One region of the Shewanella litorisediminis genome, then DNA from elsewhere that is predicted to be linked to it. Evidence: predicted binding sites of a transcription regulator. Region 1 holds the regulator's gene; the other holds the start of a gene.
The links. The regulator sigma-54, encoded in region 1, starts transcription at its own class of promoters, with help from an activator protein. The targets are predictions, from matches to a motif close to GTTGGCACGNNNNTNGNNT.
Positions count from the first base shown of each region.

Region 2: JQC75_RS11785 (flagellar hook-length control protein FliK) is a predicted target of sigma-54. The motif match lies at 3,799-3,817, and genes of this name have one in related genera.

Region 1 is NZ_CP069213.1:3,586,838-3,593,984, forward strand. It holds gene JQC75_RS15850 (calcium/sodium antiporter) at 1-286, shown strand, start outside; gene JQC75_RS15855 (KpsF/GutQ family sugar-phosphate isomerase) at 330-1,307, shown strand; gene kdsC (3-deoxy-manno-octulosonate-8-phosphatase KdsC) at 1,307-1,855, shown strand; gene lptC (LPS export ABC transporter periplasmic protein LptC) at 1,852-2,409, shown strand; gene lptA (lipopolysaccharide transport periplasmic protein LptA) at 2,396-2,950, shown strand; gene lptB (LPS export ABC transporter ATP-binding protein) at 2,947-3,678, shown strand; gene JQC75_RS15880 (RNA polymerase factor sigma-54) at 3,790-5,271, shown strand; gene hpf (ribosome hibernation promoting factor) at 5,302-5,589, shown strand; gene ptsN (PTS IIA-like nitrogen regulatory protein PtsN) at 5,592-6,035, shown strand; gene rapZ (RNase adapter RapZ) at 6,032-6,883, shown strand; gene JQC75_RS15900 (HPr family phosphocarrier protein) at 6,870-7,145, shown strand.
Region 2 is NZ_CP069213.1:2,678,109-2,685,255, forward strand. It holds gene fliN (flagellar motor switch protein FliN) at 1-328, opposite strand, end outside; gene fliM (flagellar motor switch protein FliM) at 340-1,368, opposite strand; gene fliL (flagellar basal body-associated protein FliL) at 1,407-1,931, opposite strand; gene JQC75_RS11785 (flagellar hook-length control protein FliK) at 2,015-3,712, opposite strand; gene fliJ (flagellar export protein FliJ) at 3,866-4,312, opposite strand; gene fliI (flagellar protein export ATPase FliI) at 4,316-5,656, opposite strand; gene fliH (flagellar assembly protein FliH) at 5,625-6,527, opposite strand; gene fliG (flagellar motor switch protein FliG) at 6,527-7,147, opposite strand, start outside.

The DNA.
Region 1 (7,147 bases):
CGTGGCCAGTGCGCTCAAAAAAGAAGATGATCTGGCCATCGGCAATATTGTCGGCTCCAACATGTTCAACATCCTGGCCGTGCTGGCTCTGCCCGGCATCATCGCCCCCGGCGTGGTCGATGCTCAGGCTGTCAGCCGCGACCTGTATATGGTCATGGCCACCAGCATAGCGCTGGCGCTCTTTGTGCTGCTCAGTGGCAAAGACCGCGAACTCAAGCGTTGGCACGGCGGTTTGTTCCTGGTGATATTTATCGGTTATCAGTACGTGCTGTTCCAGGCGCACTGACCCTGATCTGTCGGTTTAATCCGGCACAGACAGAGAGACAGATATGGTAGACAGAAAGCAACTGCGCCAATGGGGCAGCAAGGTTATCGATATCGAAAAAGCGGCACTGGACAATCTGTACCAGTTTGTCGACAGTGATGCCTTTGCCGACGCCTGCGAGCTTATCCTGCGCTGCACCGGCAAGGTTATCGTGATGGGCATGGGCAAATCCGGCCACATTGGCAACAAGATTTCCGCCACTCTGGCAAGCACCGGCACCCCGGCCTTTTTTGTTCATCCGGGGGAGGCGAGCCACGGCGACTTGGGCGTGCTCAGCGACAACGACATAGTGTTGGCCATCTCCAACTCGGGGGAGTCCAGTGAAATTCTCACCCTGATGCCAGTGATTAAACGCCGTGGTATTCCTATCATCTCCATGACAGGCAAGCCTGAGTCCACCATGGCCAAGCATTCACTTTTGCACCTGTGTATCAAGGTGCCGGAAGAAGCCTGTCCGCTGGGGCTGGCCCCCACCTCATCGACTACGGCGACCCTGGTGATGGGTGATGCCCTGGCGGTTGCACTGCTGCAAGCCAAAGGTTTCACCAAGGACGACTTCGCCATGTCGCACCCCGGTGGCGCTCTGGGCCGCAAGTTGCTGCTTCACGTCAGTGATGTCATGCATAAAGGTGATGAGCTGCCGCTGGTACAGGATGATATTTGTATTACCGATGCCCTGTACGAAATCTCCAAGAAAGGCTTGGGGATGACGGCAATCGTTAACGCTTCAGGCGCTCTGGTCGGCATCTTCACCGACGGCGACCTTCGCCGGGTAATCGATGCACAAATCAATCTGCGTCAAACCAGTATTGCCGATGTGATGACCCGCAATTGCATCACCATTGGTGAGCACATACTCGCTGCCGAAGCGCTTAAACTCATGGATGAAAAAAATATCAACGGCCTGATTGTGATTGACGCCGGGCGACGCCCAATCGGTGCGCTCAACATGCTGGACATGGTTAAAGCAGGGGTTATCTGATGCACGAAGGACTCTACGGCCCCATTGATGATGCCATCTGGAACAAGGCCAAAGGTATCAAGCTGCTCATTTGCGACGTAGATGGGGTGTTTTCCGACGGCCGCATTTATCTGGGAAACCAGGGCGAAGAGCTTAAGGCATTCCATACCCGCGACGGCTATGGCGTTAAGGCCCTTCAAGGCGCCGGTGTCGCTGTTGCCGTGATCACCGGGCGCAAATCCCAGATTGTGGAAAACCGCATGACGGCCCTTGGGGTCGCTCATATCTATCAGGGTGTCGATAACAAGTTCGTGCCCTATGAGGAATTGCTCGACCTCTATGGTGTCAAGGCTGCCGAAGTGGCTTACATTGGCGACGATATGGTGGATTTGCCGGTCATGAAGGCCGTGGGACTGGGGGTTTGTGTAGCCGATGGTCATCCCTATGTTCGCCGACACGCCGACATGGTTACTACGCTGCCCGGTGGACACGGTGCCCTCAGAGAACTTGCCGACCTCCTGTTAATGAGCCAGGGCAAGTTTGATTCGGCCCACGGGATGAGCGTATGAACCGCGTCACCCTCGCCATCATTTTGCTGTTCGGCACCGCCCTCACGCTCTACTGGCAGGTGCAAAGCAAAAAGGCCAGCCAACCTCAACTCACAGACAGTGTGCAAAAGCCAGATTACGTGGCCACCGACCTTCGCAGTATCAGTTACAACGAGCAGGGCAAGTTGGAAAGCCGCGTCAGCGCCGCCTACATGGAACACTTCGATGGCGACGCGCAGACCCTGTTTACCCAACCTGTCTACACCCTGTTTCCCGAAGATGGTCAGGGTGAATGGCGCCTGACCGCCAAAACCGGCAAACTGGACAAAGCCAGTGACAAAGTCATGCTCGAAGAAGAAGTGCTGATTGAGGCGCTGACCATTGACGAGCCGCTGCAGCAGCTTAATACCAGTTATCTGGAGTTGGATCTCAAGACGATGATCCTCACCTCCGACAAAGAAATTATTATCAGCGGCAATAACTTCCACTTGAGCGGCCATGGCCTCTATGCTGATCTCAACGCCAAGGAAGTTAAGCTCTTAAGCAAGATTAAGGGAACCTATGAACCTAAATAAGTCGCTCATTCTGGTGCTGCTTTGCACCTGCAGCGCCGTGGCTTTTGCCAACACCAAGTTTGATTTGAGCCAGGAAGTAAAAATTGCCGCGGCCAACAGTTATGCCGACCTGAAAAACAAACGCATCGTTTACGAAGGCCCGGTTACCCTGACCCAGGGCAGCCTGGTGCTGAAGGCCGGAGAACTGAGCTCCTTTACCGACGAGAAAAGCGGCAAGCGTATTCTGCTCGCCAAGGGTAACCCTGCCACCTACAGCCAGCAGGTTGAAGATGGCCGCACAGTGCATGCCAGCGCCGAAGAAATCAGCTACAACATCGACAGTCGCGTTATGAGCCTCAAAGGCAACGCCAAGGTCGAGCAGGATGGCAGCCAGGTCAGTGCCGACTCCATCGTATACGACATCGAAAAGCAGCAGCTCACCTCCCAAAGCAGCGGTAAAAAAGACGACAGGGTTATCACCATCATCAAGCCCGAAAATTACCAGCAGGATCTGCAGGATAAGGGCAAGACAGAGCAACCTCAGCAAGAGAAACAACAATGACCCAACTGACCCTGAAGGCCAGTAATCTCGCCAAGAGTTACAAAAACCGCCAGGTTGTCAAAAACGTCAGCCTCACCGTCAACACCGGTCAGGTAGTCGGCTTGCTGGGCCCCAACGGCGCCGGAAAAACCACCACCTTTTACATGGTGGTCGGCCTGGTGCAGAGCGATAAGGGCAGCATACATATCAATGACGATGACCTGACGCTGGATCCCATGCACCTGCGGGCCCGCAAAGGCATTGGCTACCTGCCACAGGAAGCCAGCATCTTTCGCAAGCTCTCGGTGCGTGACAACATCATGGCCGTATTGCAGATGCGCAAAGAGCTGAATGCCGATGAGCGCGAAGAGTCGTTGGAGCAGCTGCTGGAAGAGTTTCACATCACCCACATTCGCGACAATCTGGGGATGTCACTCTCAGGTGGCGAACGTCGCCGGGTCGAGATTGCCCGGGCACTCGCCGCCAACCCCAGATTTATCCTGCTCGATGAACCCTTCGCCGGTGTTGACCCCATTTCCGTTATCGATATCAAAAAGATTATCGAGCAACTCAAAAATCGTGGCCTCGGAGTCCTTATCACCGACCACAACGTGAGGGAAACCCTCGATGTCTGCGAAAAGGCGTATATCGTCAGCCACGGTAATTTGATTGCTGAAGGCACCCCTGCCGAAATCCTCGACAATCAGCAGGTGCGTGCAGTGTACTTGGGTGAGCAATTCAGGCTATAGTTAATTAACAAAGCCCCCTTCTCATATCCGGAGAATCAGGGTGGTAAATCACCGGATAACCTGATAGAAAAGCTTTCTACCTGAATAATTTAGTGAAGGATTCGCAGTACAATGAAAGCGTCGCTCCAGCTAAAACTGGGACAACAACTCACAATGACGCCACAGTTGCAGCAGGCCATTCGCCTGCTTCAACTCTCTTCGCTTGAACTGCAACAGGAAATTCAGCAAGCCCTCGACGCCAATCCTCTGTTGGAAATGGACGACGAACTGGGCAGCGATCAGTTTGATGCCGATGACGGCGATAAAGAATTTGACGACCAGTTCAACCAGGAGTCCGTATCAGACGATGCCAGTGACACCGCCTCACTGGAAACTTCAGACGCCCTCAACCAACAGTCCATGCCAGACGAACTCCCGATGGACACCACCTGGGATGAAGTCTTTACGGCTGCCCCCGTCTCCGGCCCCGGGATCCGTGGCGAAGATGATATGCCGTTTCAGGGCGAAACCAGTGAAGGCCTGTACGAACATCTGGAATGGCAGAAAAATCTCACCCCTTTTTCCGATACCGATCTGGCCATTGCCACTGCCATCATAGATGCCATCGATGACAAGGGGTATCTGACCCAAAGTCTTGAAGAAATTCTCGAGGCCGTGGGCGATGAAGAGGTTGAGCTGGATGAAGTTGAGGCCGTACTCAAACGTATTCAGCATTTCGACCCCATCGGGGTGGCTGCCCGAGATTTGGCGGAGTGCCTGCTCATTCAGCTTGGGCAGTTTCCGCCAGACACCCCCCATCTGGACAATGCCAAGCTGCTTATCCGTGACCATCTGGATTTGATTGCCAACCGCGACTTCCGCACCCTGATGCGAAAAACCCGCCTCAAGGAAGAAGAGCTCAGAGACGCAATCGTCCTTATCCAGGGGCTGAATCCCCGTCCCGGCGAGTCTGTCACCAGTACCAAAGACGAGTATGTCATTCCCGATGTCTCGGTCAGTAAAAAAAATGGCCGTTGGGTTGTAGAGCTTAATCCCGATTGTATGCCTAAACTGAGTGTGAACCAGCAATATGCCGCCATGGCGCGCACCAGTCGTAATCAGGCCGACAGCCAGTTTATCCGCGGGCATTTGCAAGAGGCCAAGTGGTTTATCAAGAGTCTGGAGAGCCGCAACGACACCCTGCTGAAAGTCGCCAACTGCATAGTGCAGTTCCAGCAGGGCTTTTTTGAGTATGGTGAAGAGGCCATGAAACCCATGGTGCTCAACGATATCGCCGAAGCGGTAGAGATGCACGAATCCACCATCTCACGGGTTACCACCCAAAAGTACATGCATACCCCAAGGGGTATCTTTGAACTCAAGTATTTTTTCTCCAGCCACGTCGGGACCGAAGATGGCGGAGAATGCTCATCTACTGCCATCCGTGCCTTTATCAAGAAGCTGGTGGCAGCAGAAAATCAGAAGAAACCATTAAGCGACAGCAAAATGGCGGAACTTCTGGCAGAACAAGGAATCAACGTTGCAAGACGCACTATCGCCAAATACCGAGAGGCGATGCTGATCCCACCGTCGAACCAACGTAAGAGTTTATAACCCACCCAAGGTCTTTGGAGGAAAGTGTCTATGCAAATCAATCTGACTGGGCATCATATCGAAATCACTGATTCACTGCGTAACTACGTAGAGAGCAAGTTCTCCAAGCTTGAACGCCATTTCGAACAGATCAATAATGTCCACGTTGTTCTCAATGTTCAGAAATTGCAGCAAATCGCAGAAGCCAAGCTTCACCTCAACGGTGGCGAGGTATTCGCCACTTCAGAACATGAAGACATGTACGCCGCCATTGACGCCCTAATTGATAAATTGGACCGTCAGGTTATTAAACACAAAGAGAAACTGACCAAACATTAACGATGGAACTAAGTACCATCCTGGCGCCGGAGTGCACTAGCTGTGCCACTCCGGGCAGCAAGAAAAAGGTGCTGGAGCTGATTAGCGATCTCGCTGCTGCCCAGAATCCCTCCCTCTCGTCACAAGAGATATTCGAAAGCCTGCTGGCCCGTGAAAAAATGGGCAGCACTGGTATTGGCAATGGTATTGCCATTCCCCATGGCCGCCTTGGCACCATAGACAAGCCTGTGGCTGTGCTTATCAAGTGTGAAGAAGCCATAGGTTATGACGCCATTGATAAGCAGCCGGTGGATATTCTGTTTGCTTTGCTGGTGCCGTCGGACCAGTGTCAGCAACATCTCAGCACCCTGGCCGCCATGGCCGAAAAGCTGAATGACAAGCAGATCCTCAAGCAGCTGCGCAAGAGTCACGATGAAAAGGAACTTTATCAGGTAATCACCGGATGAAACTCGTTATAGTCTCCGGGCGCTCAGGCTCCGGAAAGTCGGTAGCCCTCAGGGTACTGGAAGACTTGGGCTACTACTGCGTCGATAATTTGCCACTGCAGCTGATTGGGCCACTGCTTGCCCAGCTTAAGGGCAATAACGACAAGGTCGCCATCAGTATCGATATCCGCAATATGCCGGAGCAGGAAAAGGCCCTCGAAAAAGAGCTGGCAAGGCTCCCCGAAGGCGTAGAGCTCACCAGCTTTTTCCTTAACTCCAGCGACAAGGTGCTGCTGAAACGCTACAGCGAAACCCGCCGTTTGCATCCCTTGTCCCGCAGCAAGGTCTCACTGCAGGAAGCCATCAAGCTTGAAGGCAAGATGTTGGCCCCCATCTCCAACATGGTCGACCACTTCATAGATACCTCCAATCTGAATGTCTACGAACTGGCCGATGCCGTCAGGCAAATATTGCTTGGCCGCACCGACAAAGAGCTGGTGATCATCTTCGAATCCTTCGGCTTCAAGCATGGCATGCCCACAGAAGCGGATTTTATGTTTGACGCCCGCTTTCTGCCCAATCCCCATTGGGAACCGGAGCTTAGGCCCCTTACAGGTCTGGATGAGCCGGTTAAGCTGTTTTTAGAGCGCCAGGTCCTGGTCAACAAGTACATCTGGCAAATCGAAAACCTGCTGGAAACCTGGTTGCCCCACCTCGAGCGCAATAACCGCAGTTACCTCACCATCGCCATTGGCTGCACCGGTGGTCAACACCGCTCTGTGTACATCGCCGAGCAGCTTGCCAAACGCTTCGCCAACTCTCACCACAAGGTTGAGGCCCGCCACCGGGAACTGAATGCCAAAACTTGAACGTGACGTCACCATAGTCAATAAGCTGGGCCTGCACGCCCGTGCCGCCACCAAACTGGCGGTATTGGCATCGGAATTCAAGGCCAGTGTAACCCTGGTTCAGGGCACCAAACAGGCCTCGGCCGCCAGCGTACTGGGCCTCTTGATGCTTGAGTCCGGCATGGGAAAAACCATCCATATTATTGCCGAAGGTGAGGACGCAGAGCAGGCCATGGATGCCGTGTGTAACCTCATCAACGCCCGCTTCGACGAAGACTGCTGAGC
Region 2 (7,147 bases), 910 kb from region 1:
GGCGAATACCAAACTTGTCGTTTACCACCACCACTTCACCATGGGCAATCAGGGTGCCGTTCACCATCACATCCAGCGGCTCACCGGCCACCCGGTCGAGTTCCACCACTGAGCCCTGATTGAGCTGCAGCAGATTGCGGATGCTGATATAACTGCGCCCCACCTCCATGGAGATGGTCACTGGAATATCCAAAATGGCATCCAGCTTGGCGGCCTCTTCGCTGCTTAAGGGTTTAGTCTCATCTTTGAGCTCTTCAAACTCGGCGGCCTTGGCTTCTTCCAGGGCCTGCTCGGCCATCGCTGCGGCCCAATCGTCTTCGGTATTCATCTCATATCACCTTAGAGGTCATTGATATCTCTGGCTTTGCCCTTTCGGGTCACCAATTGCAATTCGGTTTTCACTGTCTCAGGACGGGGGATCTTTTCACAGATCTTGAGTGCCAACTGTTCACGGGATTTACCCAGTTTGCAGCGGTAAGTGGGCAGCTCTTCAATCTTCATCAAAACATATTCAGGCAGCTCGACCGGGATCACATCGCCGGCCTGCATCTCCATCACGTCCCTCAGGCTTATCTGGTGCTCAACCACTGTGGCTTCAAAGCCCACTTCGACATCCATGATTTCATCTTTGAGCGCCTGAGACCAACGCATGTCGGTATCCTGCTTATCGCTCTGCACACCCGCATCAAGCAATTCACGGATTGGCTCAATCATGGAATAAGGCATGGTGATGTGGAAATCACCGCCACCGCCGTCCACTTCGATGTGGAAGGAGTTCACCACCACCACTTCTGTAGGACTCACGATATTCGCCATGGCCGGGTTCACTTCTGAGTCGAGGTAATCAAACTCAACATCCATCACCGGCGCCCAGGCGTCTTTATAATCTTCGAAGATGATTTTCAGCAGCAGCTGTACAATGCGCCGCTCTGTCGGGGTAAATTCGCGGCCTTCAATTTTGGCGTGAAAGCGGCCATCGCCACCAAAAAAGTTGTCCACCAAAATAAACACCAGCCGCGCTTCCATGGTGATAAGCGCAGTGCCTTTGAGCGGTTGAAACCGCACCATGTTCAGGCTGGTTGGAACAAACAGGGTATGAACGTATTCGCCAAACTTGAGCATCTGCACGCCGTTGATAGACACTTCAGCGGCGCGGCGCATCATATTGAACATGCTTATGCGCAAATGGCGGGCAAATCGCTCGTTAACGATTTCCAGCGTTGGCATCCGGCCACGAACGATTCTGTCCTGAGAAGAGAAGTCGTAGGAGCGCGCCGACGCGCCGGCCTCACTGACCTCTTCTTCTTCAACATCATCCACGCCGTGAAGAAGCGCATCAATTTCGTCTTGGCTAAGTAAATCCGTCACAATGTTGCCTTATTCATTTGATAGCAATAACGCCCGTGTTATTGCATCACAAAACCGGTAAAGAGCACCTTTTCAACCACTTTGCGACCGGTAACGGGCTGCAGGGTATTTTGCACATTCAGCAGCGCCAGCTGCCTGAGTTCATCCTTTCCCGCCTGGGTCGACAGCTTTTGCACATCACCACCGCTGAATGTGGTCAGCAAGGCATCTTCAATCAGGGGAATGTGTTTTTTGATAAGCACGTCATCATCGGCGCCGCGCACCATCAACTGCACCTTGATCTCCACCAAACGGCTGCGAGGTTGGCCGGGCAGGTTAAACAAAAAGGGCCTGGGCATCGCCACATAAAAAGCTTCACGTGAATTTGACTCGGCAGACGATGCCGCGCCCGCCGTTTCGGTTGTGGCCTCACTGGCGACAGGCTCAGGTTCGCTGCTGCCCAAAAATAACCAGGCGCCCACACCCAGCAGTGCGGCTACGGCGACACCAATGATGATAAAAATGCCTTTCTTACTTTTCTTGGCACTGGTTTCTTCCAGTTGTAGGGACTCTTCTTCTGCCATCTGGCTTATCCTTTTTGCTCAGCACCCGGGTGCATCAAGGCTCAATCAAGCCCAAAATAAACAAGTGTCTATAGGTTACCTGCTTAAGCGTAATAATCTATACCCGAGCTATAACTTGTTGTCTGATTTGCGCTTGATTGTAACTCTTCTGCTGGAAATTCATCCATGGTCACAAACTGGTTGCCTTCCGGGGCGTCCTGGCGTTCACGGCCGTCACCACGACGCTCATGGGATACCTGTCCATCGGTCAATTCCATGCCTTGCTGGGCAAGCAACTCTCTGAGTCTGGGCATTGCCTGCTCGACAACGTCTTTGGTTTGCTGGGCGGATACATGGAACTGTACCTGGGTTTCATTGCCCTGAACCTGGATGCGAACCATCATGGAGCCAAGCTCCGGCGGGTCAAGGCGTATTTCGGCCTGTTGTATGCCGTCCCTGACCATGGCGATAAGCTTGGTGTGCATGACAGGGGCAAATCGGGCAACCATGTCCGGCTGCGTCATGGGCCGCTCATGGGCCGTGCGAAGCGACATTGTCATGGGCTGTGCTTCGTGAATGCGGGCCTGATGCAAAGACGGTGCTTTCAGGTCGGAAACTGATTCGGTTGCCGCCAGGCTCTTGGTCTCTATGGCGGCCAAATCGGATTTATTGGCGACGGGCTCTGCAAGGCGGCCGATGGTCTCCAACGACTTAAGGGGCAGCTCTTCCCTGACTGAGGTACTTGCAGCCAAGCCCTCGTCATTGACAGGCTTTGAGGCATCTGATGCCTGGGACACAATCCCCGAAAAGTCCTTGGGACTTGCGCTTTCCGGGCCCTTGATGCCCAGAGTGTCAGCGGCAACTGTCGACGCCATTCCCCGGTCAACCGTTTGTCCGGCATCAGCCTTTGCCATATCAGCCTTTGCCGCATAAGCAATAGGAGCAGCGTCAGATTCTGCATCGCCACCCACACGAGCCATGGCCACCTCCAACCCTTTCGCCCCTGAAGGCGCACGGGTCGCAGCTTGAGTCAATGCCGCTGCAGCACCATTACCCGACTGAAGATTGGACTTGGCAACGTCTACAGCCGCATTATCAGACGGGCTCTTCAACGAAGCGTCCGTTGCCGATGGGGTATGTGCGGCTTGTGGCAGTGACTGCATAAAGAGGGCTAACTGCTCTTGGGCGTCAATATCTGATTCCAGCCCCTGAATGTCAGTCTGCAGCAGCTTTGCCAGTGCATCTTTCAGGGAGGGATTATCGGCCAATAAGCCAGTGAACGCGTCTTCATCCAGGGCGGTCAGCGCTGATGGGGTCAAACCGAGCTGTGAGGCTATTTGGTCACGCTCAGCATCATCGGCATTTTTCATCAGGGCACTGAAACGTAAAAAGAGCGCGTCAACCGCGATCGCCTGTTCGTTGTCGGCGATAACGCCATCGGTTGCCGCCTGCATTTCTGACGGTGCCGTTTCAAGCGGCAAGGCTTCGCCGCCTTTCACGGCAGCCTTATCGGCGGCAAATTGACGGGAAAAATGAATTTGGGCCAGCACGCTAGAAACCCCATCACCTGCAGCATCGGCAGTATCCGCTTCACCTTCTGCTGGAAACGAGGCATTACTTTGGTCGTCTGGCCTGGGGCCTTTTAACTGCAAACCTTTTACGGCAGACTCTTCGTAAGCTGCTGTTTTTGTGATGATAGATTCAAAATCTGCACCATCAGCTGTGGCGCTGGATGGTTCAGGGCTGGCACTGCCAGCACCGCCGCTGGCCGCGCCAAAAAGCACATTGAGGATCTGTTGCATCAGTGTTCTCCCGCATTGTCCCGGGCACTGTGTGCCGGCTAGAGACAAGGCCGATAGGGACAAAGTCTATGAGTCTGACAGGATTGCAGCAAATGCCATGCCAATCGTACAGTTATCCGAATGCTGCGCTTACCCCAGCGGTTACTGAGTCAGCTATTGCGGGCCTTTGCGGATAAACTGCTGCATGGCGAACTCATCGAGCAATTTTTGCTCTTGTCTCGCTTCTTTTGCTTCGCGTTTGTCGGCTTTGTGCTTGAGCAGCAGCTCGACCGCCTTACGTTTCTGCTGCTTTTCAAGCCAATGGCGGCGTCTGTGCTCCAACTGGCTTTCAGCGCCGGTCACGCTTTGCACCTGCTGCGAAATCGCCTGATCGATTTGCTTAATAAATCGATGAAACTGCTGATAATAGCTGGCGCTGATGTTCTTGCCTTCCTGACCGGAAAGTTGACGCATATAGTCAAGCCGGTACTGATTGAGTGCGTCCAGCTGTTGCGTCAGGCGACCAAGTTCCAACTGCGCACTGCGAAGTTGCAGTGCCGCCTGTTCCTCAGCATCCTGGGCCAGTTTTAATACCGTCAGCAGCGGGTCCGGGCGCGCCATGGATTAGCCCTTACACTGGGCGGCAATCTGCCCGAGCATGGTTTCACTGTCGGTCAGACTGATGGCATCACGCATCCCCTGCCGCAAAAAGGCGTTCATGGCGGGCTGCAGGCGAATGGCATTATCGATGCGGGGATCGCTGCCGGCGGCATAGGCGCCAATGGAGATCAAATCCCGGTTTTGCTGGTAGAGAGAATAGGTTTGTTTTACCCGGCGCATCGCCTCGAGGTGAGCCGGGCTGATGACCATGGGGGCAACCCGGCTGATTGAAGCCTCTATATCAATGGCAGGGTAATGACCCGAATCGGCCAATGAGCGGGAAAGCACTATGTGACCATCCAAAATGGCGCGTGCCGCATCCGCTATGGGGTCCTGTAAATCGTCCCCTTCGGTCAATACTGTGTAAAACGCAGTAATGGATCCCTGCCCCGGCCCACCGTTTCCGGCACGCTCGACGAGCCTGGGCAACTTGGCAAACACTGATGGCGGATAGCCCTTGGTTGCGGGAGGCTCTCCCACGGCCAGGGCAATCTCACGCTGCGCCTGGGCATAGCGGGTCAGACTATCCATCAAAAGCAAGACATTAAATCCCAAATCGCGGAAATACTCGGCAATGCGGGTGGAAGTTTCACAGGCACGCAGGCGCATCAAGGGCGATGTATCGGCGGGAGCCGCCACCACCACTGAGCGGGCACGCCCTTCAGGACCAAGGATATCTTCAATAAATTCTTTGACTTCGCGGCCACGTTCGCCAACCAGCCCCACCACAATCACATCGGCCGTGGTGCCGCGGGTCATCATGCCAAGGAGCACAGATTTGCCCACGCCCGACCCGGCAAAGAGCCCCATACGCTGCCCCTTACCCACAGTCAACATGGCGTTGATGGCACGAATGCCCACATCGAGTGGCTCATGAATTGGCCGGCGTGCCAGAGGATTAATGGCCGAGCCATGGCGTGGGGCTATGTCTGTGGTGCCCAAGGGGCCCAGACCGTCCAAAGGCTCACCACCACCATCGAGCACCCGCCCCAAAAGCGACATGCCCACATGGATCCCGGTTTGCTCACCTAATGGCCTTACCCTGGCGCCGGGCAGCACACCTTTCAGTTCTTCGATGGGCATCAGATACAGCAGGTTTTCATCAAAACCGACCACTTCGGCGATAAGCTCGCCACCCATGGTGTCGATGGCACAGAGACTGCCGACGGGGGCACGGCAACCACTGGCTTCCAGTGTCAGCCCTACCACACGTACCAGTTGCCCTTCGGCCACCGGACGATTGACCGGCAAAGATTGCCGTAGCTGACGCAGGTTATTCAGCAGATGGTGGCGACGATTTATCATCCCCCGGCTCCTGTTCAGCCCCATCCACTTCTGTTTGATTGGGGCGCCCTGTATCTGCCCCCTGCAGCTGTTGCTGCAATACCTGGGCTTCACGCTCCAGCGTTTCATGACGCTCTATCGGCGCCGCCAATACTGCCGCAATCCGGTTTTCCAGCCTCATGTCCACCCGGGAGCGCTGACTGTCTATCACCAGCTCGCCCCGCGCCAGAAGCGGGTCGCTCTCCAGCTGCCATAGTTTACGGGTGAGTTCGTCGGGGCCATACAGGCTGCTGACCAGGGTAACGTCTTCCGGATTGAGCCGGATTTTAACTTGCTGCTCTTTCAACGGCAGGCAGTCAACCCCTTCACGCAATGCTGCAAGCACATGTTCGGGATGTGTTTTTAACTCGTGCTGCAGAATTTGCTTTGCCAAGCCCATGGCGAGGGAAAGCAGTTCCTGCTCAATTTCGTTATCCAGTACCGCCATGGGTGCGGCGAACTGCTCAATCAGGCCTTCAAAGCGGGCAATCAATCGGGCGGCGTCTTCCAGACCCTGCGCCATCCCCTGCTCATGGCCCTGACGGACGCCTTCTTCGTGGCCTTCTTTCAAACCCTGTAAACGACCGGCCTCCAGCCCCTGAGCCAAGCCTTCCGCATGACCTGCCGCCAGGCCTTCCTGTTCGGCCTCGGCTCGTATCGCCTCTATTTCGGCCAGTGTGGGCGGACGGATTTCCTCTTCTTGCTCTGCAACAAAGGTTTGCCCCGGGCGCCTGCCCAGCAGGTTGGCCGGCTCTTCTTCGCGCGCAGAGGACATATCAGGCAATCGCCAGTGGGCGAATTCGTCCTGCTCCTCACCGCGCAATATGTTTTTGGGGCGTTTGCTGTCAGTCATCAGATGAACTCTTCACCGCCGCCGCCACCGAGCATGATTTCACCGGCATCAGACAGGCGTCTTGCAATGGACAGAATTTCCTTCTGGGCCAATTCCACTTCGCTGATACGGATTGGGCCCATGGCTTCGAGATCATCACGCAGCAGCTCGGCTGCGCGCTTGGACATATTGCCGAGGATCTTGTCTTTAAGCGGCTCATCGGCACCCTTGAGCGCCTTCATCAGCACATCCTGCTGCACTTCACGCAGCAAGGTTTGGATACCACGGTCGTCCACATCGATAAGGTTTTCGAACACAAACATCAGATCCTGAATTTGCTGCGCCATTTCTTCGTCGGTTTCGCGCATGGTTTCCATGAGCTGACTTTCGATGGCGGTATCCAGGTAGTTCATGATGTTGGCCGCGGCCTTCAGGCCGCCCATCTTGGCCGCCTGAGCACCACCCTGACCGGCAAATTGCTTCTCCATGATGTCGTTCAGCTCCTGCAGGGCCGCGGGCTGCACCTCTTCGAGGTTGGCAATCCGCATCAGGAGATCCAGACGGGTGTTTTCCGGGAACTGGGAGAAAATCTCCGCGGCCTGGTCTGGCTCAAGATAGGAGAGCACAATGGTTTGAATTTG